Regions from separate parts of the Streptomyces sp. NPDC107528 genome, predicted to be linked through region 3. Evidence: riboswitches for the same ligand, from Rfam matches in the RefSeq annotation. Region 3 holds a riboswitch; each other region holds the start of a gene.

Region 1 (6,929 bases), on a different contig from region 3:
AGTTGAGCTTCTCGGTCTTGCGGGCTGCCTCGTCCTGGAGCGACCTGATCCGCCGCTCGGCGGCATCCGCCTTCTCCTTCGCGCCGTTGTACTTCTCGGTCGCGACCTCCGCCTCGTGGTACAGCTTGTCCACCTTCGCCTTGACCTGGGCCGGTGTCAGCTGCGGTTCGGCGTGACCGGTCCCGTCGAAGCCCGTCGCCGTCGCCGCGCCCGCCAGGGCGATCGTCCAGGCCGTGCGGGCCGTACTGCCGCCGACCGAGCGCTGACGGGGCTTTCGGTGCGCTGCCACGTGGACTGCACGTCCTTTCGTACGACCGCCTCGTCCCGCACGTCCGCCACGACAGCCTGGGGAGCGGACGGACGACTGCCCGCGGGCGGATGACGCGTCCGGCGACGGCCCACACAGGGGGAGCGGGCCGCCGCCGGACCTTTCTCGGCGGTGGTGTCCGACTGCCGCCCCTGGCCCGGGCGGCGGTGGGGAGCCGGTCACCTGGTGGAGGACGCTAAACCTGCGTGTGTCGGGGTGGTAACGCGTTGTGCGGAAGTGCCGGGAGCGGATCGTTGGGTGACCGTAAGTGAGCGTGATCGCAGGATGAGGGCGTCTTGTTCACGCTGTGTGCTGACCGATGTGGCGGAATGGGAGGCGGGTGGGGGCTGCGGAGTGCTATGGGGCGCATATATGCAAGGCCGGGGCGGTGGTGGGTGCCTTGACGGGGCTGATTAGGCTCCGGCCCCATGGACGTACTCATCCACCTTTTCGTCGGTCTGCACATCATCGGTATCGCCGCGTTGCTGGGTGGTTTCTTCACCCAGATGAAGGCGATGGGCCAGGGCACCGCCCGGTTCGTGCCCGCGATGCTGCACGGCGCGCTGACCATGCTGGTCACCGGCGTCATCCTCGTCGGCCTCAACCAGGCGGACGATCAGTCCGTCAACAACATCAAGATCGGCGTGAAGCTGGCGCTGCTGATCGTGATCCTCGGGCTGGTGTATGTGAAGCGGGACGAGGAGACGGTGGACAAGCGGCTCTTCGGGTTGGTGGGGCTGCTGACCACGGTGAACGTCTTCATCGCCGTTCTGTGGACATGACCGCGGTGTAGCTCAGTACTGCGCCTGCCGTGACCGCCAGCCAAGCCGCGACGGCGATCCACAGCAGCGCCTCGCCGGGGGTCTTGAGCCACGACACGTCCACTGCGGTGGCGACGGAGAGGGCCGCCGCGGCCGTCATGCCCATGGGGAACACGGTTGCCCAGCGGCGTACGTCGTAGCGCGGCCGTGGCCAGGCGATCTCGGCGAGAAGCAGGACGGCGTACCAGGCCAGGTCCAGGACGAGCAGGGCGACGGTCACCGTGCGCAGGACGTCGGTGTCGTCCTCGTTCCAGAGGTACAGGCCGGGGCTGTCGGCCGACATGAGCTTCGAGCCGGCGAGCGCGGAGATGGCGAGGGCGCCGCCCGCCACCCAGTGGTCGCCGGCGCCCCTGGCCACCTGCCGCAGGTCGAAGCGGGTCAGCGCCATGACGTAGAGCACCAGGCCGAGCCAGAACAGGACGAGGGCCGTGTGGGCGAGCCATGCCGTGGACTCGGTCGCGGCGAGGGTTGCGGCCAGGACGGCGAGGCCCTGCGTGGCCACGCAGCCGAGGAAGACCGCGCCGGGCATGCGGGGGTGCCAGCGCAGTACCACGGCGATGAGGAGGCCCGGCCAGAGCAGGGCCGCCAGGGCCAGTAGGGCCTTGGCGAGGGGTTGCCAGCCGAGGGTGGCGAAGCGGGTGCCGAGAACCGTCGTCGCGGCGATGGCGGTGAGGGCGGCGGGGGTGGCTGCCTCTTTCAGCCACCTGGCGCGGTCCCAGAGGAGCCTTGCGGTGAAGCCGCCCGCGAGAGCCAGCCAGGCTACGCAGGCGAGGGCCAGGGCGATTCGGGACAGGGTTTCGTAGCCGGTCTGGTGAAGGGCGACCGACAGGATGCCGGTTGCCATGACGGCGGCGCCGGCTGTGGGGGGACTCTGCGACCACCAGGTGTGGAGGGGGGATGCGGGGGTGGTCGTGGGGGCGGGCATGGGGTCGATGCTAGGGAGTGGGGGGTGCGGGGCGGGTGGGGGCACGCGCGCGTGTGGGGTGAAATGCACGTCTGCCGCGCGACGGTTGAGCGACGGGTCCCTGTGGCGGCCCGCTCGGGTGAGTGGCGTTCGGGAAGCGCCTTCGGGTGTGGGGTGGGTCGGGGCCGTGCCGCCGTGCGCGGGTGCGTTTGCCGCACCACTACGCGCGCGTGGCGGAGGATGTGCGCCACGCGCGCGTGTGTTCGTCAGGCCGGGCGGACCACGCTGTGGATCGACGACTCTCCGTCGTAGTAGATCGACTCCTCGCGGACGTACGCGCCGGGCTTCGGGGCGTGGATCATCATGCCGTTGCCGATGTAGAGGCCTACGTGCGTGATGTCGTCGTAGAAGAAGACCAGGTCGCCGGGCTTGGCGCTGGAGAGGGAGACCGTGGTGCCGGCGTTGACCTGGTCGTAGGTGACGCGGGGGATGTCCACGCCTGCGGCCTTCCAGGCGCCCTGGGTGAGGCCGGAGCAGTCGTAGGAGTCGGGGCCGGTGGCGCCCCAGACGTACGGCTTGCCCACCTGGGAGCGGGCGAAGGCCAGGGCCTTCTCGGCCTTGGTGGCGTACGAGGAGTCCGACGCTGACGAGTCGGAGGAGGACGAGTCGGACGAGGAGTCGTCGCTCTCCTGCTGCTGCGCCGCCTCCTGGCGCCGACGCTCGGCCGCCTCTTGCTGCCGGGCCAGTTCCGCCGCCTTGCGGGCTGCCTCCTCCTGCTTGCGCTTCTCGATCGCGGCGAGGCGGGCCTTCTCCTCCGCCGTCAGCTTCGAGAGCAGTTCGCGTGCGTCGGCGAGCTTCTTCTGGACGGTGGACTTGGCCGTCTGGAGGTCGTTCTGCGACTCGGTGAGCGTTTCGAGGCTCTGGGTGGCCTCCTTGCGCTTTTTCATCGTCGCGGACTGCTGGGTGAAGTAGTCGTCGACCGATTCCTTCTGACGGCCCGTCATGCGGTCCATCAGCTGGGTCTGGTCGAAGTAGTCCTGCGGGGTGTCCGCCAGGAGGAAGGTCGCCGTGTCGGGGGCCGAGGTGCCCGTGCGGTACTGGGCGGCTGCGTTGCGGCCGAGTTCCTCGCGCGCGTCGTTGAGCTTCTGGGTGCGCTGGGCGACGTCGTCGAGGAGGGTGTCGACGCGCTTGCGCTGCTTTGCGGTCTTCTCTTTGGCCGCGTTGTACTTCTCGGTCGCCGACTCCGCCTGGCGGTAGAGGTCGTCGACCTTCTTCTCGACCTCCTCGAGGCTCGGTTTGTCGTCCGTCGAGGGGCTCGCGTTGGCCGTCTGGGACAGCAGGGCGACGGAGGTGAGGGCCGCCGTGGCGAGGGCGGGGGTCCGTATGCCTGCTACGCGCGTTCCAGCGGGACGCGACTTGCGGTGCGACGCCAAGGGAGGCGACTCCTTCCATGCTCCGCCTACCGAGTTAGCTGTCGGGTTCGGGCGGATGGTTCGGAAGGGTTGCCCTACGGCCGCTCCCCGGGCGGGAGTCGGGCCGATTCACCCCAAGTTCGGTGGGTCCCCGGCTCCGGGTGCACGGCGGCGCTCCGGACTCGGCGGAGGCCGTGCGGCCCGGCGTCGTTCGCCGGTGGGGGTCGTACGGCCTGTCCGGCACGGTAGCCAACTCGTGTGGCCCCTGTGAAGGTTGATGTTCGATATGCCCGATACATTTTCGTGACCTTGGCGATGTGTGTCGGGGATCGCGGTCGATGCGTATGGGTTGGTGGTCAGTTGCATGCGTTTTGGGCTTTGGGGGCATATCGGCTGACTTGGATCGGTTGGCTTCGGGGCGTTGCGGATCGTAATGGGGTGGTTGTGGAGGGTGAGGGGGGTGTCCGGGGTGCGTGGGTTCTGAAGATCGGTGAGTGCTGAAACAGGTGATGTTCTCGGGGCGGCGGCGGGCTGTCAGTGGGGCGCCCTAGACTCGGAGAGCGATGAGCAGCCTCTTTGACGACAGCTTCCTGGCGGACCTCCAGGCCCCGCGGGCCCATGCGGACGAGCATCCGCCGCCGCCCGAGGACGAACACGCTCCGGAGCCGGTTCCGGACGATCTGTTCGGCGGGAAGTTCGACGTGCCGCCGGACCGGGACGACTACTACCGCGACGGCGCCCCGCGCCCGGCCCTGGATGCGGCAGCGCTGCTGGAGGGGCTGAACGAGAACCAGCGTGCGGCCGTCGTCCACTCCGGCGGCCCGCTGCTCATCGTGGCCGGTGCCGGGTCGGGCAAGACGCGTGTGCTCACCCATCGCATCGCGTACCTGCTGGCCGAGCGGAATGTGCATCCGGGGCAGATCCTCGCGATCACCTTCACCAACAAGGCCGCGGGTGAGATGAAGGAGCGCGTCGAGCAGCTCGTCGGCCCGCGCGCGAACGCGATGTGGGTGATGACCTTCCACAGCGCGTGCGTGCGCATCCTGCGGCGTGAGAGCAAGAAGCTCGGGTTCACTTCGTCCTTCTCGATCTACGACGCCGCCGACAGCAAGCGGCTGATGGCGCTCGTGTGTCGTGATCTGGATCTCGACCCCAAGCGGTTTCCGCCCAAGTCGTTCAGCGCCAAGATCAGCAATCTGAAGAACGAGCTGATCGACGAGGAGGACTTCGCCGCCCAGGCGACGGACGGCTTCGAGAAGACCCTCGCGCAGGCGTATGCCTTGTACCAGTCGCGGTTGCGGGAGGCCAACGCCCTCGACTTCGACGACCTGATCATGACGACGGTCAATCTGCTGCGCGCCTTCCCGGACGTCGCCGAGCACTACCGCCGGCGGTTCCGGCATGTACTGGTCGATGAGTACCAGGACACCAACCACGCGCAGTACGCGCTGGTGCGCGAGCTCGTCGGTACCAGTGAGCACCCCGTCGACGTGCCGCCGAGCGAGGCCGACATCCCGCCCGCCGAGCTGTGCGTGGTGGGTGACGCCGACCAGTCGATCTACGCCTTCCGGGGCGCCACCATCCGCAACATCCTCCAGTTCGAGGAGGACTACCCGGACGCGACGACCATCCTGCTGGAGCAGAACTACCGTTCCAGCCAGACGATCCTGACCGCCGCCAACGCGGTCATCGAGCGCAACGAGTCCCGGCGCCCCAAGAACCTGTGGACCAACGCGGGCGCGGGCGCGCGCATCACCGGCTACGTCGCGGACACCGAGCACGACGAGGCGCAGTTCGTCGCCGAGGAGATAGACCGACTGACGGACGCGGGCGATGCGAAGGCCGGTGACGTCGCCGTCTTCTACCGGACGAACGCCCAGTCCCGTGTCTTCGAAGAGATCTTCATCCGCGTCGGCCTGCCCTACAAGGTCGTCGGCGGGGTTCGGTTCTACGAGCGCAAGGAGGTCCGGGACGTCCTGGCCTACCTGCGCGTGCTGGCCAACCCCGAGGACTCGGTACCGCTGCGGCGGATCCTTAACGTCCCCAAGCGGGGCATCGGCGATCGTGCCGAGGCGATGATCGACGCGCTTGCACAGCGGGAGAAGATCAGCTTCCCGCAGGCGCTGCGCCGGGTCGACGAGGCGTACGGCATGGCCGCGCGGTCGACCAACGCCGTCAGGCGCTTCAACACGCTGATGGAGGACCTCCGTACGATCGTCGAGTCCGGCGTGGGGCCGGCGACCGTCCTGGAAGCGATCCTCGAACGGACCGGGTATCTGGCCGAGTTGCAGGCCTCCACCGACCCTCAGGACGAGACCCGCATCGAGAACCTTCAGGAACTCGCGGCCGTGGCCCTGGAGTTCGAGCAGGAGTCGGCTGAGGATGAGGCCTCCGGTGGACTCGCGGCCTTCCTGGAGCGGGTCGCGCTCGTCGCCGACTCGGACCAGATCCCGGACGAGGACGAGGACGGCTCCGGCGTCATCACCTTGATGACCCTGCACACCGCCAAGGGCCTGGAGTTCCCGGTCGTCTTCCTCACCGGCATGGAGGACGGCGTGTTCCCGCACATGCGCGCCCTCGGCCAGACCAAGGAGCTGGAGGAGGAACGGCGGCTCGCCTACGTCGGCATCACGCGCGCGCGTGAGCGGCTGTATCTGACGCGCTCGTCGATGCGAAGTGCGTGGGGGCAGCCCTCGTACAACCCGCCGTCCCGCTTCCTGGAGGAGATCCCGGCGGCGCACGTGGACTGGAAGCGGACGGGGGCGACCTCGCCCGTGTCCTCCGGTCCGGCGGCCGGCGTGGCGGCCTCGCTGTCCTCGTCCCGCTCGCGCTCCTCGGCGTCGGGGGCGTCCGGGTTCGCCACCCGGCGGACCTCGGAGAAGCCGGTCGTCCAGCTGGCGGTCGGGGACCGGGTCACGCACGACCAGTTCGGGCTCGGCACCGTGACGGCGGTCAAGGGCACGGGTGGGAACGCCGAGGCGACGATCGACTTCGGGGACACCAAGCCGAAGCGGCTGCTGCTGCGGTATGCGCCGGTGGAGAAGCTGTAGCGCTCACAGGTGTGCGCCCTCGCTGAGCTGTTGAGGAGCGGGGGCGCCTGAGCGCACAAGGCAGTTGGCGGGTTGCCGGGGAAGTCGGCCGGTCGCCTACGACGGATCCAGGCCGTGGCTGCGCAGCCAGGACAGTGGGTCTATCGCCGAGCCGCCGCCCGGTCGCACCTCGAAGTGCAGGTGCGGGCCGGTCGAGTTGCCGGAGTTGCCGGAGTACGCGATGGGGTCGCCGGCCTTCACCGTCGTACCGGAGGCGACACGGTAGCTGGAGAGGTGGCAGTACCACGTCTCCGTGCCGTCCTTCGCGGTCACGATCATCATGTTGCCGTAGGCGCTGTTCCACTGCGTGCGGACGGTGCCGTCGGTCGCGGCCATGACCGTCGTGCCGTACGAGACGGGGAAGTCGATGCCGCTGTGGATGGACATCCAGTTGAT
Region 2 (6,929 bases), on a different contig from region 3:
GGCTCGCCGTGCAGATGACGTCGTACCGCGGCGCGGTCTCACGCGCGCGTGCCCAGGAGTGGGTGGACGAGGCGCTCGCCCGGGAACTGGGGCTGGAGCGGGAGGCGTTGACGGCGTCGACACGCTGACGCCGGCGTAGGCGTGGGCCGCACCGATCACACGTTGGTACGGCCCACATCTGCACGTCACCCGCGAACCGCATACGGGTCGCTCGCGAACCGCTCTCAAGCCACCGATTCGATCCGCATCTTGATGTCGTCCGGGGACAGCGCGCCCTTGGCCGTGACATGGTCCCCCGACGACTCGCCCCGCAGGCGCCGCCCGATCCAGGGCACCAGGTACTCGCGGGCCCACTGGACGTCGTCGCGGCGGATGTCGAGCGTGCCGCGGGGCGGGAGCGGGGGCCAGGGCTGGTCCGGGTCCGCCGGGACCTCCAGGTCGAGTACCTGGCCGGCGCGGAGCGCCACACGCGTGTGCCCCTCGGGAGACAGGTGGAGCCGGTCATGGTCCCAGGCCCGGCGGTCCTGAACGGTCTTCAGGGACCACAGGTCGAGCACCGGACAGCCGTACCGGTCGGCAATGGCCCGCACATGACCGTTGTACGTGGCGATCTTGCCGCGCAGATGCCTCAGCACGGGCACGCCGCGTGTGTCGAACCCGGTCGTCACCATGACGGTGCCGACCTCGGAGGTGAGCCGGGCGATCGCCCGCTCGAAGCGCTCGGCGACCTCGTCGGGGTCGGTGCCGGGCCGGATGATGTCGTTGCCGCCCGCGCAGAACGAGACCAGGTCCGGGGCCAGTTCGACGGCCTTCGGAAGCTGGTCCTCGACTACCTGGTCGAGCAGTTTGCCGCGCACGGCGAGGTTCGTGTAGTTGAAGTCGCCCTCGGGTCGTCGGTCCGCGAGCAGGACCGCGAACCGGTCGGCCCAACCGACGAACGCCCCGTCGGGGCCGGGGTCGCCGACGCCCTCGGTGAAGCTGTCCCCCACCGCAACGTACGACCCGATCACTGATCTGCTGTCACTCTTCGAATCGTCTGCCACGTCGGCCCATGATTCACCTTCGAATGTGACCTACGCGACCGTAGGACGGGGTTGACGAGCGGTGAGATAAGCCACTCCTAAAGTGTTCACCAAACGTGGAATAACCCTCTGATGAGGGGTGTTGTGGGCGCAACCGCCATGCAGCCGTGTGCGCGCGGACCGAAGGCCGGACCCGGGGATCTGGGTCCGGCCTTCGGCAGCGTGTCAGGCAGGTGGTTCCGCGGCAGGCGTCAGCCGATGGAGACGCCCTTCGAGCGGAGGTAGGCGACCGGGTCCAGGTCCGAGCCGTAGTCCGGGGTGGTGCGGATCTCGAAGTGGAGGTGCGGGCCGGTGACGTTGCCGGTCGCGCCGGAGAGTCCGATCTGCTGGCCCCCCGTCACGGACTGGCCGCTGGAGACGGACAGCGAGGACAGGTGGGCGTACTGGGCGTAGTGGCCGTCGGCGAGCTCTATGACGACCTGGTTGCCGTACGCGCCGCCCCAGCCGGCCGAGACGACGGTGCCCGCACCGACCGCCTTCAGGGGGGTGCCGGTGGGGGCGGAGAAGTCGACACCGGTGTGGTAGCCGCTGGACCACATGCTGCCCGCCACCTTGTAGGCGGTGCCGAGGGTGGCGCCGTCGAGGGGGGCGGAGAAGCCGCTGGAGGCGCCGGCGTTGTCGGCGCTCTGCGCGGTCGTGGTGGTCTTCGACGCGGCGGACTTGGACGCCGAGGACTTCGAGGCGGTCGTGTCCGAGGACGACTTCGAAGGCGCGGAGGAGGAAGACGAGGGCGCGGACGAAGACTTGGGGGCGCTCTCGGCCTGCTTGCCGCCGATGGTGAGCTTCAGACCGGGGTGGATCAGCGCCGGGTCCGCGCCGACGGCCTCACGGTTGTCGGCGTAGAGCTTCTTCCAGCCACCGCTGACGTTCTGGTCGTCGGCGATCTTCGCAAGGTAGTCGCCGACCTTGACCGAATAGGTCCGCGCGTCCGCCTTCTTGTCGCTGGCCTTCTTCTCGGCGACCGGAGCGGACTGAACGGCCTTTTCCGAAACGGACTGAGAGGGAGCGGCGTGGGCGCCGGTGGCTCCGATGAGCGGGAGAGCGAGAGCGGCGCCACCGGTTCCGGCGACGGCGATGGAGCGGGTGAAGCGCAGGGACTTCGGGCGGCGATGCTTACCCTTCGCGGGCATGGCGAATTCCTCTCCGGCGCCTGCGAGGTGAGCTGTCGGGTGCGGGCTGGAGATGCCCGGTCGCGTCGGGACGCGACTTGACCCCAAGCCGTTCCGGAGACCGGAACAGGCGGTTGTACCTGTGGGTCCCCCGCTCCTGCCGGGTACGGGTGAGTTAGCGCGGGATCCGGTCGGCGGCAGGATTAGGCGTCCGTCCGGATTGGTGTGGAACGTAAGCGAGAAAGACGCACGGGAACAAGTGAGGGGTTCCGTCCGAATGCGTTCCTGTTGATCCCTTGTGGGAATTACCGGTCACACTCCGTGAATTATGCGGACGTCGCCGGACTCAAAACCCCTCGAAAAGCATGTGAATTACGTGAACATGACGAGCGACGCACGGTCACGAATATGACGCTCCTCACGTGACACTTCTCCAGCTCCCTTTACTCCAGAGCGAGTTGGAATGAAGGCGCCAATTAGGACAGAACTCCTAGATGCGACGCAGTCGGATAACCGTCGCATCAAGGTCACCCCGTAGGCCGGTGCGAAGTCCGTGATGCGCCAATACAGCCGCTCGGTGAACTTCGCCCGTTTCAAGGCATTCGTACGATTCTGTCGGGTCAAGGGCGCGCAGCCGCAGCGCCGGGGCGGGCTCGCCGTAGCTCTGGGCCTGGAGCCAGGCCAGGACGACCGTCTCGTCACCGAGCACGTACTGCACCGCACTCGGCCCGCCCTTCGGAGGCCGCAGCCGATACAGGTCGCCGTGCTGCACCAGGGGCCGGATCTCCTAGTAGAGCGTCACCCACTCCCTGCCTCGGCGAGCTCGCCCTCGGTCCACCGGGTGAGGTCGCCGCCGACGCCGAGCACGCCGGCCATGGCGCTCACGAACCGGAAGCGCAGGGTGGCGGCCCGGTGGTTGAGCATGGCGTTCGGGCTGTCCGTCACCCAGGCGGCCATGGCCCTCGCCGACTGGATCTGGCTGAAGCCGTGCTGGATCGCGAGCCGGTCGAGGGGGTCGGTGTTGCCCGAGGTCCACGCCTGGTCGGTACGGCTGAGCGCGCCCAGGTCGATCCGTCCGCCGCCACCCGAGCAGGACTCGAAGGCGACGCCGGGGTGAGCGGCGCGCAGCCGGTCCAGCAGGCCGTACAAGGCGCGGACATGGTCGACCCACAGGCGCTGCGGGTATGCCTCACCGGGCCAGCCGGCGTCGGTGAAGCAGCGGTTGAAGTCCCACTCCATAGTCGATCGGGGCACTGGAGAGTAGCCCGTCGAGCTGTTCCCAGAGGTACTCCTGGACGTCGTCGCGCGCGAGATTCAGTACGAGTTGATTGCGGAGTTCCGTCCGCTTTCGTACCGTTTGATGCTGAACCCATTCAGGATGGGCGCGATACAACTCACTGTCCGGATTTACCATTTCCGTTTCGACCCAGATGCCGAACTGCATGCCGAGTGCGTGCACATACTCGGCGAGCGCCTTGAGCCCGGACGGGAAGCGGTCGGGGTTGGGGGTCCAGTCCCCGAGCCCGGCGCGGTCGCTGGTGCGCTTCCCGAACCAGCCGTCGTCGACGACGAACAGCTCGACGCCGATGGCCGTGGCCCGCCGCGCGAGCAGGCTCTGCTGCTCCTCTGAGATGTCGAACTCCGTGGCCTCCCAGGAGTTGAACAGCACCGGCCGGTCCCGGTCCGCGTCCGGGATCACGAACGCACGCTGGTAACGCGTGCCAGGCGCGGCTGGCCCCGCCGAAGCCGCCGTCGCTCCACAGGCCGGCGAAGACGGGCGTCGTGAAGGACTCCCCCGCCGCCAGGCGCAGCAAGCCGGAGTCGTCGTGTCCGGCACCGCCGGTGATCTGCACGCGCGCGTCGGGGAGTTGCGCCACGGCGATGCGCCAGGATCCCGACCAGCCGAGAGCGCAGCCGTAGACCTCGCCGCGCTCCTCGGTTGCGTCCGTGTCGAGCGCGACCCAGGGCAGATGCTGATGCCCGGTGTGTCCGCGGCGGCTGCCGATGACCTTCTCACCGTAGTTGAGGGGACCCTGCGCAAGCCGGGACTCGGCACCCCAGCGGCCGTGCAGCTGGGACAACCGCCAGCTCTGCCGGTCGGGCAGCGTCCAGGCGGCCGAGTCGGCGCGCAGCAGCTCCAGGACGGGCGCCTGGTTGTCCAGGGTGACCCAGCGCTCCACGACGTCTGCGCGCATCCGGTAGTGCAGGGTGACGTCCAGCCCGCCGTCACGAAAGCGCAACCGCGGCTCGTCGCCCTCGGCCTCGTACCGCTCGAAACCCCACTCGGTGCCACGCCGCTCGTCGGTGCGCACGGACAGGGGCGGGCCGTACGCAGTGGGGGCCGCCCGCGACCGGGTGCTCCTCGCGGCCGTCGAGCGGGATTCGAAGGTCCAGTACTCCGGCAGCGGGCGCACGGCGAGGGCCTCGGCTCGGCGAGGGCGATGCGTGGCCCACAGTGGAGGTGCAGGAGCTCCTCGGCGTCCGTCAGATGGACGGCGTAACTGCTGGTCGGCCCGGAGAGGAGCCACGTACGGCCGTTGCCGGAGATCTCCAGCATCAAGCCCTTACAGATCTAAACAGATACGAATGAATATCACCAAGTATCTACATCATCAAGGTTCGAGCTGCCCCGGGGCAACGCCTGTGGACAACTCATTGGCCCAGGAAGCCATGTCGTATCGTCGACAGCGCACCCCGTCGGCCGCATCGCCGAGCCGCGTCGACGGGCCGACTGGGAGGAGCCCCCGTGACGCAGCAGATCCCGTCGACCGAGCCCGAGCTGGCCGGAGTTCGCAACTTTCGCGATGTGGGCGGACTGCCGACGGTGGACGGACGGCGGGTGCGACACGGGGTCCTGTTTCGCAGCGGCCACCTCGCGCACGCGACCGAGGACGACGCTGCCTTCCTCGACACCCTGGGGCTGCACACGATCTTCGACTTCCGCAACGCGGCCGACCAGAAGCTGGAAGGCGCCGATGTGGAGCTGCGGGGCGTACGCAATGTGAACCTGCCGCTGTCGGACCCCGCGGACGGCGCCGAATTCTGGAAGATGGTCCGGGACGGCAACCTGGACCAGCTCCGCGAGATCCTGGCCGACGGCAAGGGCGCCGACCGGATGATCGCCTCCTACCGCATGATCATCAGGGAGCGCACCGCGGAGCACTCCCGGGTGCTGCACGCACTCGCGGAGGACAGCGTCCCCGCCCTGATGCACTGCGCGGCCGGCAAGGACCGCGCCGGCCTGTCCATCGCCGTGACGCTGCTCGCTCTCGGCGTCGAGCGCGAGGCGATCGTCGCCGACTATCTGGAGTCCAACGCCAAGCACCGCCGCTACAAGGTGCGCCGCAGCGGCAGCGACGCCTCGGCCTACTCGCCGGAGGTCATGGAGCTGCTCAGCCCACTGTTCGACGCGCGGGCCGAGTATCTGACGGCGGCCCTCGAGACGATCGACGAGGTGTGGGGCGGCGTCGACACCTACCTGGAGCAGGGCCTCGGGCTCACCCCGGAGACCCGGGAGCGGCTGCGGGAGCGTCTGCTCGACTGACGCCGGGCGGCGGCGGTGCACGCCCTGTGCGAACGCGCTTCGCGGCCCTCCGACCCGGCTGCTGCTGCCTGGCTGCTGCTGCCCGGCTACTGCCGCGCGCCCATCTCGAAGAGCAGGTAGATGAACGCCGCGAAGACGTGCCCCACCGCGATGTAGATGATGAGCCGCACCCACAGGGCTCGCGGGAACTTCTCCTCCATGTCGCTCATGGCGTCTCTCCAGGGGTGGGGCCCAGGCACAGGGTGGCCGTAGGGCTCTGCAGCAGGGTGTGGACGAACAGGAGCTCGACCCCGTCCTGGTCGAGGGCGGCGATCCGGTGCGGGGTGAGCGAGTCGAAGTGCGCGCTGTCGCCGGGCTCGAGCCGGTGCGTGGCGTCCCCGAGGCGCAGCCGCAGCCGCCCCTTGAGGACGTGCAGCCACTCCTCGCCGGGATGCACGCGCACGATGTCGCCCTGCGAGCCGTACGGCACGTGGACGCGCAGGGCCTGCATCCCACGCCCTGACGCGCCCGCCTGCCAGTACGTCCAGCCGCCGGCCGCGGTCGGCTCCATGTCGGCGGCACGCACCACGGCGTCCCGGTCGGCGACCGTCTCGCCGAGCAGCTCGGAGACGGTCGTACCGTAGATACGTGCGAGCGCGAGCAGCATCGGCAGCGAGGGCTGACGCTGTCCGGTCTCCAGGCGGGACAGGTGCGCGGGCGACAGGCCGGCCGAGCGAGCCGCGGCCTCCAGCGTGAGGGAGGCACGGCGGCGCAGCGCGCGGAGCTGGGGCGCGACGGCCGGCAGGGCATCGACCAGCCCGGTCGCATCAGCCTCGGCGTCGACCCCGGGGTCGGGCTCTGGCTGTGGCTCTGCCTCGGGAGAGTTCATGCTCTCCATTCAGCCCGAGGATTGCCTCTGCGGCAAATTCCTTGCCTCAGAGGCAAAAGCGCTCGGGGCCCGGGATGTCAGCGGTTGGCGACCGCCTGCTTGATCAGCGTCTTGCCGAAGTCCCACATCAGCCCGCCCCCGCTGTGGGCATCGTCCATCACGTCCGTGAAGGCGTCGACGAACCGGTCCACCTCGCGCTCGCCGATGATGAGCGGCGGGATCAGCTTGATCACCTCCAGGTGGTCCCCCGAGACCTGGGTGAGGATCCGGTGCCGCCGAAGCAGCGGTACGACGACCATCTGCGCGAACAGGCCCTTGCGCGCGGC
Region 3 (6,929 bases):
AGAACGAGCGCCGGCAGCGCTACGACAACGTCCCGTACGGCACGGCGTTCGAGAAGCTGACCGCCCTGTCGTACCCCGACGGGCACCCCTACCACCACACGCCGATCGGCTCGATGGCCGACCTGGACGCGGCCAGCCTGGAGGACGCCCGCGCGTTCTTCCGCACCTACTACGCGCCCAACAACGCCGTCCTGTCGATCGTCGGCGACATCGACCCGGCGCAGACGCTCGCCTGGGTCGAGAAGTACTTCGGCTCCATCGAGTCCCACGACGGCAAGCCCGCCCCCCGCGACGGCTCGCTGCCCGACACCATCGGCGAGCAGCTGCGCGAGGTCGTCGAGGAGAACGTGCCCGCGCGCGCGATGATGGCCGCCTACCGGCTCCCGACGGACGGCACGCGCGAGTGCGACGCGGCCGACCTGGCGCTGACCGTCCTCGGCGGCGGCGAGTCCTCCCGCCTCTACAACCGGCTCGTACGCCGTGACCGTACGGCCGTGGCGGCCGGGTTCGGCCTGCTGCGCCTGGCCGGGGCGCCCTCGCTGGGCTGGCTGGACGTGAAGACGTCCGGCGACGTCGAGGTGCCGGTCATCGAGGCGGCCGTCGACGAGGAGCTCGCCCGCTTCGCGCAGGAGGGCCCCACCGCCGAGGAGATGGAGCGCGCGCAGGCCCAGCTGGAGCGCGAGTGGCTGGACCGGCTCGGCACGGTCGCGGGCCGCGCCGACGAACTGTGCCGGTACGCCGTCCTGTTCGGCGACCCGCAGCTCGCCTTCACCGCCGTGCAGCGCGTCCTCGACGTCACCGCTCAGGAGGTCCAGGCGGTCGCCCAGGCGCGTCTGCGTCCCGACAACCGCGCGGTGCTGGTGTACGAGCCGGTCGCCGACGAGGCCGAGGACCTGGAAGCCGCCGCCGACGGGGCCGCACCCGCCGGGACCACCGACGAGAACGAGGAGTCGGCGCAGTGACCGAGCTCGCCAGCATGGAGTTCCACCCGCAGCCCCAGGCGGGCCAGGCCCGGCCCTGGGCGTTCCCGGCACCGGAGCGCGGCAAGCTGGACAACGGCCTGACGGTCTTGCGCTGCCACCGCCCCGGCCAGCGCGTCGTCGCCGTCGAGGTCCTCCTGGACACGCCGCTGGAGGCCGAGCCGAAGGGCCTGGACGGCATCGCCACGATCATGGCGCGTGCCTTCTCGGAGGGCACCGACAAGCACACCGCCGAGGAGTTCGCCGCCGAGCTGGAGCGCTGCGGCGCCACGCTCGACGCGTACGCCGACCACCCCGGCGTCCGCGTCAGCCTCGAGGTGCCCGTCTCCCGGCTGCCGAAGGCACTCGGCCTGCTCGCCGACGCGCTCAGGGCGCCCGGGTTCGAGGACACCGAGGTGGAGCGCCTGGTGCGCAACCGCCTCGACGAGATCCCGCACGAGCTGGCCAACCCCTCGCGCCGCGCCGCCAAGGAGCTGTCCAGGCAGCTGTTCCCGGCGACCTCGCGCATGTCCCGCCCGCGCCAGGGCACCGAGGACACGGTCGCCGGCATCGACTCCGCGGGCGTACGCGCCTTCTACGAGCGGCATGTGCGCCCGGCGACGTCCACCGTCGTGGTCGTCGGCGACCTCACCGGCGTCGACCTCGACGCCCTGCTCGGTGACACCCTGGGCGCCTGGACCGGCTCTCCGGCCCAGCCCCGGCCGGTCCCGCCGGTGACCGCGGACGACAGCGGGCGCGTCGTCATCGTGGACCGTCCCGGCGCCGTCCAGACGCAGCTGCTGATCGGTCGCGTGGGCCCCGACCGGCACGACCGCGTCTGGCCCGCGCAGGTGCTCGGCACGTACTGCCTGGGCGGCACCCTCACCTCCCGCCTGGACAAGGTCCTGCGCGAGGAGAAGGGCTACACCTACGGTGTGCGCGCGTTCGGGCAGGTCCTGCGCTCCGCCCCGGACGGCTCGGGAGCGGCGATGCTCGCCATCAGCGGCTCCGTGGACACGCCGAACACCGGTCCCGCCCTGGACGACCTCTGGAAGGTCCTGCGCGGTGTCGCCGACGGGGGACTCACCGACGCCGAGCGGGACTTCGCCGTACAGAACCTCGTCGGGGTGGCGCCGCTGAAGTACGAGACCGCCGCGGCCGTGGCGAGCACGCTGGCCGACCAGGTCGAGCAGAACCTGCCCGACGACTTCCAGGCGACGCTGTACCAGCAGCTCGCCGCCACCGGCACCGTCGAGGCGACCGCTGCGGCCGTGAGCGCCTTCCCGGTCGACCGCCTGGTGACGATCCTCGTCGGCGACGCGGCCGAGATCCGGGAGCCCGTCGAGGCCCTCGGCATCGGCGAAGTCAGCGTCGTGGCGGCCGAGTAGGGGACTGGCGCGGCGCCGGAGACGGCCGCACGCGTAGGGGCCCTGGTGACGGAAGAGTCACCAGGGCCCCTTTATGCCCGAATTGAGGGAGAGGTTGCCTGTCTGACCTGTGGGATGCACTACAAAAGGCAGGATCCGTTTGGGGATTGAAAGATGCCCCGTTTAGCGTCTTCCGGGCTGTCCGTCAGGCACTGCGCCGCGCCCGCGGCACCGGACAGCCATCGCCGAGTCCCCGTACGGCGCGAGCCAGGGGAGCCGGGGACCCATGAAGTCCCTGGGGTGAATCGGACGCCCGCGCAGCCGCGAGGGGGTCCGTAGGAGACCTTCCTGCTCCGAACCCGTCAGCTAACCCGGTAGGCGAGAAGGAAGGAAAGGACCAGCCACTTCATGGCGTTCACCTGCGCCACCGGGAAGCGTCCCGCGGGGAAGCACCGTCGTCCCAGCCGCTTCGAACGCACCACCGCCCGCGCCGCGGGCGTCGCCGCACTCACCGCCACCGGCGTGATCGGCACCCTGGCCGCCCCGGCGCTCGCCGCCGAACCGGCCGTCGAACAGACCGGCCTCATCCCGGTCGTCTCCGTCGAGAACTCGATCGCCGACCAGATCGACGCCCAGGCCGCCGCCCAGGAGCAGGCCGCCAAGGAGGCCGCGGCCCGCAAGAAGGCCGCCGAGGAGGCCGCCCGCAAGAAGGCGGCCGCGAAGGCGAAGAAGGAGCGCGAGGCCAAGGAGCGCGCCGCCCGCGAGGCCGAGCGCAAGCGCCTGCTGTCCTACGTCGCCCCGATCTCCGGCTCGTACGTCTCCACGGGCTACAAGACCGGCGGCGCCCTCTGGTCCTCCGGCAGCCACACCGGCGTCGACTTCCATGCCGCCAGCGGCACCTCGGTCCACTCGGTGGCCTCCGGCACCGTCGTGGAGGCCGGCTGGGACGGGTCGTACGGCAACCAGGTCGTGATCAAGATGAACGACGGCACCTACACCCAGTACGGCCACATGTCGTCCATAGCCGTCTCGGTGGGGCAGACCGTCACCCCCGGTCAGCAGATCGGCCTGTCCGGCGCCACCGGCAACGTCACCGGGCCGCACCTGCACTTCGAGGCCCGCACGACGCAGGAGTACGGCTCCGACATCGACCCCGTCGCCTACCTGCGCTCGCACGGCGTGAACCTCTGACGCCCCACCTCTGACGCTCACACCGCGTCTTCCGAAAGCCCCGGCTCCCCGAGCCGGGGCTTTCGGCGTTTCGAACGGCCCGCTGTCCAAAAAATATCCATGGATTCCGGCCCGCCGTCGGAAATTCCGGCCGGTTGCAATAGAGTCACTGAACACACGTCATTCGTCGACGTTTCACGGGGATTAAGGCGGAGGTCGGTCATGCGTATTCCGGCGCACTCGGTATGCACCGCGATCCGGGACGACATCGTCGCCGGGGTCCACGCGCGCGGTGGCAGGCTCACCGAAGAACTCCTCGCCCGCCGCTACGGCGTCTCCCGAGTCCCCGTGCGCGAGGCCCTGCGCACCCTGGAGGCGGAGGGCTTCGTGGTGACCCGGCGGCACGCGGGCGCGTGCGTTGCCGAACCGAGCGAGCAGGAGGCCGCCGACCTGCTGGAGATGCGCACCCTCCTGGAGCCGCTCGGCGCCTCCCGGGCCGCCCAGCGGCGCACCGAGGCCCATCTGAAGGTCCTGCGCGGCCTGGTCAGGCTGGGCCAGGAGCGGGCCAGGCGGGGAAACAGCGAGGATCTGCGCTCCCTGGGCGGCTGGTTCCACGAGACGCTGGCCCAGGCCTCCGGCAGCCCCGCCCTGACCTCGATGCTGACCCAGCTGCGCCACAAGATCGCCTGGATGTACGCCGTCGAGGCGCCGGCCGACCCCGTGGAGTCCTGGACCGAGCACGGCGCGATCGTGGACGCGGTGGCGCGCGGCGACGGCGAGCGCGCCCGCGCGATCACGGCGCTGCACACCGAGCGCTCGATCTCCGCGCACCGGCTGCGCTTCGGCTCCCGCCGTGATCGCACGGAGCGTGTGAGGAATTCGCAACATCCCGTAAACATGCCGAGCCTGCGGCATTAACACGGGCGCCGTATACAAAGAGGAGATATTCGGAGGCGGCGAATTCTCGCTGCCCATTTTCGGATGTGCAGGTAATTCTCGGGCCCGCCCGCCTCGAAAGTGGGAGCGCCTGCTCGAAAACACGAACCCAGTGCCGAAAACAGTGAAGCCGCGCCCGCCGGAAAGGCGAGCGCGGCTTCACCGCTTGCTGTGGGAGGTCCCGCTCAGGTCCGTCAGACCGTCTCGGGCAGCTCCTCGAGGCCCTCGGAGACCAGCTTCGCCAGACGGTCGAGGGCGGCGTCCGCACTCTCGGCGTCGGAGGCGAGGACGATCTCCTCGCCGCCCTGGGCGCCCAGGCCCAGGACGGCCAGCATGGAGGCCGCGTTGACGGGGTTGCCGTCGGCCTTGGCGATCGTCACCGGGACGCCTGTGGCCGTGGCGGCTCGGACGAAGATGGAGGCGGGGCGGGCGTGGAGGCCCTCGGCCCAGCCGACGTTGACGCGGCGCTCAGCCATGTGATGCTGCCCTTCGGTTCTCAGGGTTGTCTAGACCAGTTTCCCACACCCGTGAAGCACGACGGAACTGGACGAACGTCCGACGAACGTCCCCTCCTGAGGTGACCGTCGGGTCGCGGCCTCGACCCCACGTACGTCCTGAACAGACTGCCTCGCGCCGTTGTCGTACGCGAGCCGTACTCTGGGCCCCATGCAGAGCGCCTCGGACAGGCACGCGTACCCCGCCCACTGGGAAGCCGACGTGGTGCTGCGCGACGGCGGCACCGCGCGCATCCGCCCCATCACCGTTGATGACGCCGAGCGCCTGGTCAGCTTCTACGAGCAGGTGTCGGACGAGTCGAAGTACTACCGCTTCTTCGCGCCCTACCCGCGGCTGTCCGCAAAGGACGTCCACCGCTTCACGCACCACGACTTTGTGGACCGGGTGGGACTCGCGGCCACGGTGGGCGGCGAGTTCATCGCCACCGTACGCTACGACCGGATCGGCACCGACGGAATGCCCGCGTCCGCGCCCGCCGACGAGGCCGAGGTCGCCTTCCTCGTCCAGGACGCCCACCAGGGCCGCGGCGTCGCCTCCGCCCTGCTCGAACACATCGGCGCCGTCGCCCGCGAGCGCGACATCCGCCGCTTCGCCGCCGAGGTGCTGCCCGCCAACAACAAGATGATCAAGGTGTTCACGGACGCCGGGTACACCCAGAAACGCAGCTTCGAGGACGGCGTCGTCCGCCTGGAGTTCGACCTGGAGCCGACGGACCGCTCGCTCGCCGTCCAGTACGCGCGCGAACAGCGCGCCGAGGCCCGGTCCGTGCAGCGGCTGCTGGTGCCCGGCTCGGTCGCCGTCATCGGCGTCGGCCGCACCCCGGGCGGGGTGGGCCGCAGCGTCCTGGGCAACATCAGCGACGCCGGGTTCACGGGACGGCTGTACGCACTGAACAGGGCGTTCCCGGAGGACCTCAAGGAACTCGACGGCGTGCCCGCGCACCGCTCCATGCGCGACATCGAGGAACAGGTCGACCTCGCGGTGGTCGCCGTGCCGGCCGCGTACGTCCCCGACGTGGTCGCAGAGTGCGGCGAGCACGGCGTGCAGGGGCTGGTCGTGCTCTCCGCCGGGTACGCCGAGAGCGGGCCCGACGGCCGCGAGCGGCAGCGTGAACTCGTACGGCAGGCACGCGCCTACGGCATGCGCATCATCGGGCCGAACGCCTTCGGGGTCATCAACACCTCCGCCGACGTACGGCTGAACGCCTCCCTGGCCCCCGAGATGCCCCGCCCGGGCCGCATCGGCCTGTTCGCGCAGTCCGGCGCGATCGGCATCGCGCTGCTGTCCCGGCTCCACCGGCGCGGCGGTGGTGTGACCGGGGTCACCGGGGTGTCGACCTTCGTCTCGTCCGGCAACCGTGCCGACGTGTCCGGCAACGACGTCCTTCAGTACTGGTACGACGACCCGGACACCGACGTCGCCCTGATGTACCTGGAGTCCATCGGCAACCCGCGCAAGTTCAACCGCCTCGCCCGGCGTACGGCTGCGGCCAAGCCGTTGGTCGTGGTGCAGGGCGCGCGCCACGGCGGAGCGGCGCCGCAGGGCCATGCCGTGCGCGCCACGCGGCTGCCGCACGCCACGGTGTCCGCGCTGCTGCGGCAGGCCGGGGTGATCCGGGTGGACACGATCACCGAGCTGGTGGACGCGGGCCTGCTGCTCGCGCGCCAGCCGCTGCCGACCGGCCCGCGGGTCGCGATCCTCGGCAACTCCGAGTCGCTGGGGCTGCTGACGTATGACGCGTGTCTCTCCGAGGGGCTGCGGCCGCTGCCGCCCCTGGATCTGACGACGGGGGCGTCAGCGGGGGACTTCCACGAGGCGCTGTCGCACGCGCTCGCCGACGAGACGTGCGACGCGGTCGTCGTCACCGCCATACCCGCGATCGGCGACGCGTCGACCGGCGATGCCGAGCTGGCACAGGCCCTACGGTCGGCGGCAGAGCAGGTGCCGGGGAAGCCGGTGCTGGTGGTCCACGTCGAGCTGG
Region 4 (6,929 bases), on a different contig from region 3:
GATGGGGCATGCCGGCTTCCTGCTGGAGCTGCCGGTCCAGCGCGTCCTCCACGAGGGCGGCGGAGGCGATGTAGGCGCGCCAGGCGCGCTGCTCCTCGGGGGTGAGCCAGCGAGTCGTCATGCGACCAGTGTAGGTTTGTTTCAAACTTGAACCAAGCGGAGCGTGCCGATGCCGTCGTACCCCTACGTCCTGCTGTCCGCCGCGGTCTCGCTGGACGGCTACCTCGACGACACCACCCCCGAGCGCCTGCTGCTCTCCGGCCCGGCCGACTTCGACCGGGTCGACGAGGTACGGGCGTCCGTGGACGCGATCCTGATCGGCGCCGGCACGATCCGCGCGGACAACCCGCGGCTGCTGGTGAACTCGGCCGAGCGGCGGGCCGCGCGGGTGGCGGCCGGGAAACCGGAGTTTCCGCTCAAGGTCACGGTCAGCGCGTCCGGCGAGCTCGACCCGACGGCGAACTTCTGGCACACCGGCGGCGAGAAGATCGTCTACACGACGGAGAAGGGCGCGGCGCGCCTGCGCCGCGCGCCGGTCGCGGCGGACGTGGTCGCGCTCGGCGCCGACCTGGACTGGCGGGGCCTGCTGCGGCACCTGCGCGAGGTGCGCGGCGTCGAGCGGCTGATGGTCGAGGGGGGCGGCACCATTCACACGCAGCTCCTTCAGCAGGGGCTGGCGGACGAGGTGCAGCTGGTGCTGGCGCCCCTGTTCGTGGGCGACCCGGACGCGCCCCGGCTGTTCGGGCCCGGCGGCTACCAGGGCGGTCGGCTGCGGCTGGTCGAGACGCGGCAGATCGAGGACGTCGTGCTGATGCGCTACGAGCCGACGGCGCCCGGCGCGGGTGTCCTGCCGTCCGCCGCGGACCGGAGCTGGCTGGCGGTGGCCTGCGATCTGGCCGCGCAGTGCCCGCCGTCGGAGACGGCCTTCAGCGTCGGGGCGGTCGTGGTGGCGGCCGACGGCACGGAGCTGGCGCGGGGGCACTCGCGGGAGGGCGGCGATCCCGTGGTGCATGCGGAGGAGGCTGCGCTGGCGAAGATCGCGGCGGGGGACCCTCGGGTGACTTACGCCACGGTCTACACGAGCCTGGAGCCCTGCACACATCGGGCGTCCCGGCCGGTTCCCTGTGCGCGGTTGATCCTCGATGCGGGGGTGCGGCGGGTGGTGACGGCCTGGCGGGAGCCGGACACCTTCGTGGCGGGGGCCGACGGGAGCGGGCTGCTGGCGGGGGAGGGAGCGGATGTCGTGGTCCTGCCGGAATACGAGGGGCGGGCCAAGGCTCCGAATGGGCATCTGCTGCCCTGACCGCCCCGCCCGACGGGTGCGGAAAACACCGTTCAGGGCGGGGCCGGGGAAACGCGTGTGCATCTTGTCCTGCGGATGGCGTACTATTGAGTCATCGCCGCGGGGTGGAGCAGCTCGGTAGCTCGCTGGGCTCATAACCCAGAGGTCGCAGGTTCAAATCCTGTCCCCGCTACTGATGACTCAGGGTCGGAACTGATCAGTTCCGGCCCTGAGTGTTTTCCCCCCGACCGCGCCGCTCGTCCGGTCGGCCCTCACCACTCGCCCCGCGCTCCCGCATCGGCAACCCTGGTGAGGTGGAGCAACGGCGGATCTCGTACGCACGCCGGTTCGTCCGGCTGCTCCCCGCCCTGCTGATCGCGGCCGGATGCGTGTACGACTCCGTCACGCCCACGGACTTCACCGGCGCCCCCTTCTTCACCGCCGCACCCCTGGTCGCCGCCCCGCTCTACTCACAGCGCGGCACCGTACTCACGGGCATCGTGGCCGTCACCGCCCTGCTCGTGCTGCGCATCGTGCGCGGCGGCCTGCCCCGGGCCGGGGCGATCACGGAACTGGTCACCGTGGTCACCGTCTCCGTCCTCGCCGTCCTCATCAACATCCTCGTCCGCCGCAGCGACGAACGCCTCGCCTCCGCCCGCGAGATCGCCGAGGCCGCCCAGCGCGCCGTACTGCCCCAGCCCGCCGAGCGGATCGGCGGCTTCCAGATCGCGGCACGGTACGAGGCGGCGCAGGAGGGCGCGTCCATCGGCGGCGACCTGTACGCCGTGCAGGACAGCCCGCACGGCCTGCGGGTCGTCGTGGGGGACGTACGCGGCAAGGGCATCGGGGCGGTGGGCGCGGTCGCCGTGGTCATCGGGGCCTTCCGGGAGGCCGCCGAGCAGGAGGCCACGCTGGAGGCGGTGGCACTGCGCCTGGAGCGGGCGCTGGCCCGCGAGCGCGACCGGCGCGAGTGGGCCGAGTCCGACGAGGGGTTCACCACCGTCGTGCTCGCCGAGCTGCCGCACGGCAGCGGGATCGTGCGCCTCGTCAACCGCGGGCATCCCTCGCCCCTGTTGCTGCACGCCGACGGCACCGTGCGCGCGCTGCCCGCCGCCGAGCCCGCACTGCCGCTCGGCATGCGGGACCTGGGCGTCTGGCCCGACCGGGCCCAGGAGGCCGACTGCCCGAGCGGGGCCACGCTGCTCCTGTACACCGACGGCCTGAGCGAGGCACGGGACGCCGGCGACCGCTTCTACGACCCCGAGGCGGGACTCGCGGGGCGCGCCAACGCCCGCCGCGAGCCGGCCGCGCTGCTCGGCGTCCTCGCGACGGAGGTGCGGCGGCACTCGGGGGGCGGGATGGCGGACGACATGGCCCTCATCGCCGTACGGCGGCCGTGATGTCACCGGCCGTGACCGGGTGATCCCCCTCCGCATAACAACTGACATACCGTCAATACCCGTGTGACGCCTGAGGTCTGGCCAACTCGCCCGATTTAGGCCGCTCATGACCCGTAAGTCCGGGCGAAAATCGTTAATGATCAAGTGGAACAGCTTGGAATCAGCACCCCGGGTCTATTAACGTTCGATAACGCAGCGCGGTCGTCCCAGCCGTCACAAGAGTCGGCTCCGTGCGCACGCGCCGAATCTCGAAAGGGAACCGGGGAACCACCACCTTGGGGTGAATCGCGCAAATACCACCGTGAACTCACGGGCGGTATACGCGCGTAGGAGACCTTCCTGCTCCGAACCCGTCAGCTAACCCGGTAGGCGAGAAGGAAGGAAAGGAGTACGCCCACGTGGCGTCCAACCGGCCTGCCCCGCAAGCCCCGTTCGTGCCGAGTCAGCGCAATACCGACACCTTCGGCTACGACCGCGACCGCACCGACGAGGGCCCCTTCGAGGAGTGGAACCCCACCGCGGAGTCCCTTCGTCCCGTACGCGGCAGGCATCGCGTCTCCAAGCAGCGCGGCGGGGGACTCGCCCGCAGCTCCACGGTCCTCGGCGTCGGTGTCATAGCCGCCGTCGGCGCGGGCGGCATGGCCAGCGCGAACAGCGGCAAGCCGCCGGTCGCCATCACCATGCCGGACCTGCCCCTGATCTCGGACGACTCCTCCGACCCCGCCGAGGACGCGGCCACCGCGCTCAGCACCATGGGCGAGACCTCCGAGGACACCGCGCAGGGCGGTTCCGACGCCGGTGAGGCGCTGCGGAGCCGGATCATCGCGCAGGCCGAGTTCCAGCAGGACCAGATCGACAGCAAGGCCGCCGCAGCCGCGGTCGCCGCCGCCGAGAAGGAGGCCGCCGACGCGGCCGCCAAGGCGGAGAAGGAAGCCAAGGCCAAGGCCGCCGCCGCGAAGGCCGAGGCCGAGGAGGAGGCCCGCAAGAAGGCCGAGGCCGAGCGACTCGCCGAGCTGGCCAAGCAGTACACACTGCCGACCTCCTCGTACACCCTCACCTCGACCTTCGGGCAGGCCGGCGCCTACTGGTCCTCCGGCTACCACACGGGCCTCGACTTCGCCGCGCCCACCGGGACGCTGATCAAGGCCGTGCACAGCGGCACGATCACGTTCGCCGGCTGGGACGGCTCGTACGGCTACAAGACCGAGCTCACCCTCGACGACGGCACCGAGGTCTGGTTCGCGCACCAGTCCTCGATCAGCGTGAGCGTCGGCCAGAAGGTCAACACCGGTGACGTCATCGGCCGCGTCGGCGCCACGGGCAACGTGACCGGCGCCCACCTGCACCTCGAGGTGCACCCCGGCGGCAGCTCCAGCGGCATCGACCCGCTGGCGTGGCTGCGCGGCAAGGGGCTCACGCCCTGAAGTCCTGACGGCCCGTGCGCCTGTTGAGGCTCGGCCACTTCTGAACCCCGGCTTCCTGCTCCGATCCTCGGCAGTCCTGACGGCGTCCCCCCGACGTCAGGCCTGCCGGTATCCGCAGCGCCGGGGTTCGCCTGTTTACGGGAACTTTGCGGCCCTTCCGGAAGATCGGCCTCCATCACGGACGTTGATGTCGAGCATGACTTCTCTACGCAAGCTCGGCTCCTCCGACCTCGAGGTCTTCCCGCTCTGCCTCGGTGGCAACGTCTTCGGCTGGACCGCCGACGAGCCCCAGTCCTTCGCCGTCCTCGACGCGTACACCGAGGCGGGCGGCAACTTCATCGACACGGCCGACTCGTACTCGGCGTGGGTCGAGGGCAACGTGGGCGGCGAGTCCGAGACCGTCATCGGCAACTGGCTGAAGGCGCGCGGCAACCGGGCGGACATCGTGATCGCCACGAAGGTCAGCCAGCATCCCGACTTCCAGGGCCTCACCGCCGCCAACATCAAGGCGGCCGCAAACGCCTCCCTGCGTCGCCTCGGCACCGACCACATCGACCTCTACTACACCCACTTCGACAAGCCGGAAGTGCCGGTCGAGGAGATCGTCGGCGCGCTGGACGAGCTGGTGAAGGCGGGCAAGGTGCGCGACATCGCCGCCTCCAACATCTCGGCGACGCGGCTGGAGGCGTCCCTCGCCTTCTCCGACCGCGAAGGCCTGGCTCGCTATGTCGCCCTCCAGCCCCACTACAACCTGGTCTCCCGCGACACCTACGAGGGCGAACTCCAGAACCTCGCCGAACGGCAGGGCCTGGCGGCGGTCCCGTACTTCGCCCTGGCGGCCGGGTTCCTCACGGGCAAGTACCGCGCCGGTACGGCCGTGGACAGTCCCCGTGCCCAGGGCGCCGGCAAGCACGCGGAGACGGAGCGGGGCCGCAGGGTGCTGGCGGTGCTGGACGAGATCGCGTCCGCCCACGAGGTACCCGTGGCCGCGGTGGCCTTGTCCTGGCTCGCGGCCCAGCCGACGGTCACGGCCCCGATCGCCTCGGCACGGACGCCGGAGCAGCTGCCGGCGCTGCTGGGGGTGGCGGAGCTGACGTTGACGGAGGGGGAACTGGGGAGGCTCACGGCGGCGTCGGCATGATCCTCCCGCCGCCCCACGGTCACGTCCGATAGGGGTTGTACGCGGGGTAGGGCGCCGCCGCCCCGTATCCCGCGTACCCGCTCCCGTACGGCTGCCAGTGACCGGGCGGCGCCCCGTACCCATGAGCCGGCGGCCAGACCCGCGCCGCGGCCACCGCGTGCTCCAGTGCCGGCCGTGCGACCTCCCGGCGTCGCCACAGCTCGTGCAGCAACTCGTGTTCCCGTACGACGAAGTCGGCGCCGGCCCGCCCGCGGCGTCCCCGGTGCCGTAGGAACGCCAACGACGTGGCGTAGGCCTCGTACTGCGCCACGGCCCGCGCCGCCGTCCGCCCGCCGTGGCGGCGCGCGTACTGCCGGGCCACCCGCCGGTCCCGCATCGAGCCCAGTGCGTACGGCTCGCTCGGCGACAGCCACCCGGTGACGACATAGGCGGGCAGCTCCTCGCGCACGGTCCTCAGCTCGCGCTGCCGGGTCCAGATCACCAGCCAGGTGAGCAGCCCGAACGTGGGCACCATGAAGGCCGCGTACACCGCGAAGAACCCGAACTCGCCGAAGGACGACGAGCCGTTCCACAGGGCGTGCATGCCCATGGCGAGCAGCAGCCCGGAGAGGGGGAGGAGGACGCGCCGCGCGTGCTGCCGCTCGCCGGAGAGTGCGGCGATGCCGAAGCCGATGCCGGTCAGGACGGTGAAGAGCGGGTGCGCGAAGGGCGACATGATCACGCGGACGAAGAAGGTCGCCGCGGTGACGGAGGCGATGCCGCCGTCGCCGGAGAGCTGGTCGGTACCGAAGGCCGTACCGAGGTAGAGGATGTTCTCGGTGAAGGCGAAACCGGTGGCGGTGACGCCGGCTATCACCACGCCGTCGACGATGCCGGTGAAGTCCCGCCTGCGGAAGAGGAAGACCAGCAGGACGGCCGCGGCCTTCGCGATCTCCTCCACCACGGGCGCTATGACGGTCGCGCCGAGGGTGTCCGCGTGCGACGGATCGGCCGTCGCGGTCGCTATCCATCGGGTCGCGAAGCTGTTGGCGACGATCGCTATCAGCGCCGCCGCGCAGGCGCCCCAGGCGAAGGAGAACAGCAGATTGCGCCACGGGCCCGGCTCGACGCGATCCAGCCACCGGAACGCGGCGACCAGCAGCGGCACGGGCAGGACGGCCAGACCGAGCCCGACCAGGAACCCCTCGGTGCCGGTCTGCTCACGCACCAGCGCGAGGATGACCAGCCCGGAGAGCGCGAGCAGGGTGCTGAGCGCGCCGTAACGCACCCATCGCTTCTGCCACCAGTGCGCGTGCCGCAGTGCGCCGCCGGTGGGACCGGTGGGGTGCGTCGGATACGGGGGGCAGGTGGCCACGGCATGGACCCTAACGAGGCAGGGGCGCCGCCCGCAGCAGCGCGAGGGGGGCTCGGGCGCCGGTGGGGTTTGCTGTCGATGGTCTGGTCGGTGCTGGTGCTGGTGCTGGTGGTGATACTTGTGCTGGTGTCAGTGCTGTGCTTTCCGCTGCTCCTACCGCTGTACGCGGCGGAAGAGCAGGTCGTTCACCACATGACCCTTGTCCAGTCCCTGGCCCTCGAAACGGGTCAGCGGCCGGAACTCCGGACGGGGCGAGAAACCGCCGTCTGCCTGTGTGTTCTCGAAGTCGGGGTGCGCGGTCAGCACTTCGAGCATCTGTTCGGCGTAC

Evidence for each region. Region 3 has a riboswitch for cyclic di-AMP ahead of ACZ7L5_RS00445 (M23 family metallopeptidase). Riboswitches for the same ligand answer to the same signal wherever they lie in the genome.
Region 1: another riboswitch for cyclic di-AMP. It lies ahead of ACZ7L5_RS38765 (C40 family peptidase); the one in region 3 lies ahead of ACZ7L5_RS00445 (M23 family metallopeptidase).
Region 2: another riboswitch for cyclic di-AMP. It lies ahead of ACZ7L5_RS12180 (LysM peptidoglycan-binding domain-containing M23 family metallopeptidase); the one in region 3 lies ahead of ACZ7L5_RS00445 (M23 family metallopeptidase).
Region 4: another riboswitch for cyclic di-AMP. It lies ahead of ACZ7L5_RS16885 (M23 family metallopeptidase); the one in region 3 lies ahead of ACZ7L5_RS00445 (M23 family metallopeptidase).

What each region holds. Positions count from the first base shown of each region.
Region 1 is NZ_JBVKAV010000015.1:88,108-95,036, forward strand. Features, by position in the region: gene ACZ7L5_RS38750 (C40 family peptidase) at 1-289, opposite strand, end outside; gene ACZ7L5_RS38755 (hypothetical protein) at 736-1,089, shown strand; gene ACZ7L5_RS38760 (tellurite resistance/C4-dicarboxylate transporter family protein) at 1,067-2,053, opposite strand; gene ACZ7L5_RS38765 (C40 family peptidase) at 2,299-3,465, opposite strand; cyclic di-AMP (ydaO/yuaA leader) riboswitch at 3,474-3,642, opposite strand; gene pcrA (DNA helicase PcrA) at 4,008-6,494, shown strand; gene ACZ7L5_RS38775 (M23 family metallopeptidase) at 6,591-6,929, opposite strand, start outside.
Region 2 is NZ_JBVKAV010000003.1:513,058-519,986, forward strand. Features, by position in the region: gene ACZ7L5_RS12170 (TetR/AcrR family transcriptional regulator) at 1-128, shown strand, start outside; gene ACZ7L5_RS12175 (SGNH/GDSL hydrolase family protein) at 225-1,010, opposite strand; gene ACZ7L5_RS12180 (LysM peptidoglycan-binding domain-containing M23 family metallopeptidase) at 1,274-2,212, opposite strand; cyclic di-AMP (ydaO/yuaA leader) riboswitch at 2,217-2,374, opposite strand; partial or broken gene ACZ7L5_RS12185 (alpha-galactosidase) at 2,682-4,748, opposite strand; gene ACZ7L5_RS12190 (tyrosine-protein phosphatase) at 4,938-5,735, shown strand; gene ACZ7L5_RS12195 (DUF6126 family protein) at 5,822-5,944, opposite strand; gene ACZ7L5_RS12200 (helix-turn-helix domain-containing protein) at 5,941-6,603, opposite strand; gene ACZ7L5_RS12205 (aspartate aminotransferase family protein) at 6,681-6,929, opposite strand, start outside.
Region 3 is NZ_JBVKAV010000001.1:111,977-118,905, forward strand. Features, by position in the region: gene ACZ7L5_RS00435 (M16 family metallopeptidase) at 1-962, shown strand, start outside; gene ACZ7L5_RS00440 (M16 family metallopeptidase) at 959-2,347, shown strand; cyclic di-AMP (ydaO/yuaA leader) riboswitch at 2,560-2,721, shown strand; gene ACZ7L5_RS00445 (M23 family metallopeptidase) at 2,735-3,517, shown strand; gene ACZ7L5_RS00450 (GntR family transcriptional regulator) at 3,719-4,414, shown strand; gene ACZ7L5_RS00455 (HPr family phosphocarrier protein) at 4,627-4,908, opposite strand; gene ACZ7L5_RS00460 (bifunctional acetate--CoA ligase family protein/GNAT family N-acetyltransferase) at 5,099-6,929, shown strand, end outside.
Region 4 is NZ_JBVKAV010000004.1:682,298-689,226, forward strand. Features, by position in the region: gene ACZ7L5_RS16865 (MarR family winged helix-turn-helix transcriptional regulator) at 1-121, opposite strand, end outside; gene ACZ7L5_RS16870 (dihydrofolate reductase family protein) at 170-1,303, shown strand; tRNA gene ACZ7L5_RS16875 (tRNA-Met) at 1,402-1,475, shown strand; gene ACZ7L5_RS16880 (PP2C family protein-serine/threonine phosphatase) at 1,579-2,682, shown strand; cyclic di-AMP (ydaO/yuaA leader) riboswitch at 2,912-3,069, shown strand; gene ACZ7L5_RS16885 (M23 family metallopeptidase) at 3,081-4,106, shown strand; gene ACZ7L5_RS16890 (aldo/keto reductase) at 4,303-5,247, shown strand; gene ACZ7L5_RS16895 (PrsW family intramembrane metalloprotease) at 5,267-6,601, opposite strand; gene trmB (tRNA (guanosine(46)-N7)-methyltransferase TrmB) at 6,755-6,929, opposite strand, start outside.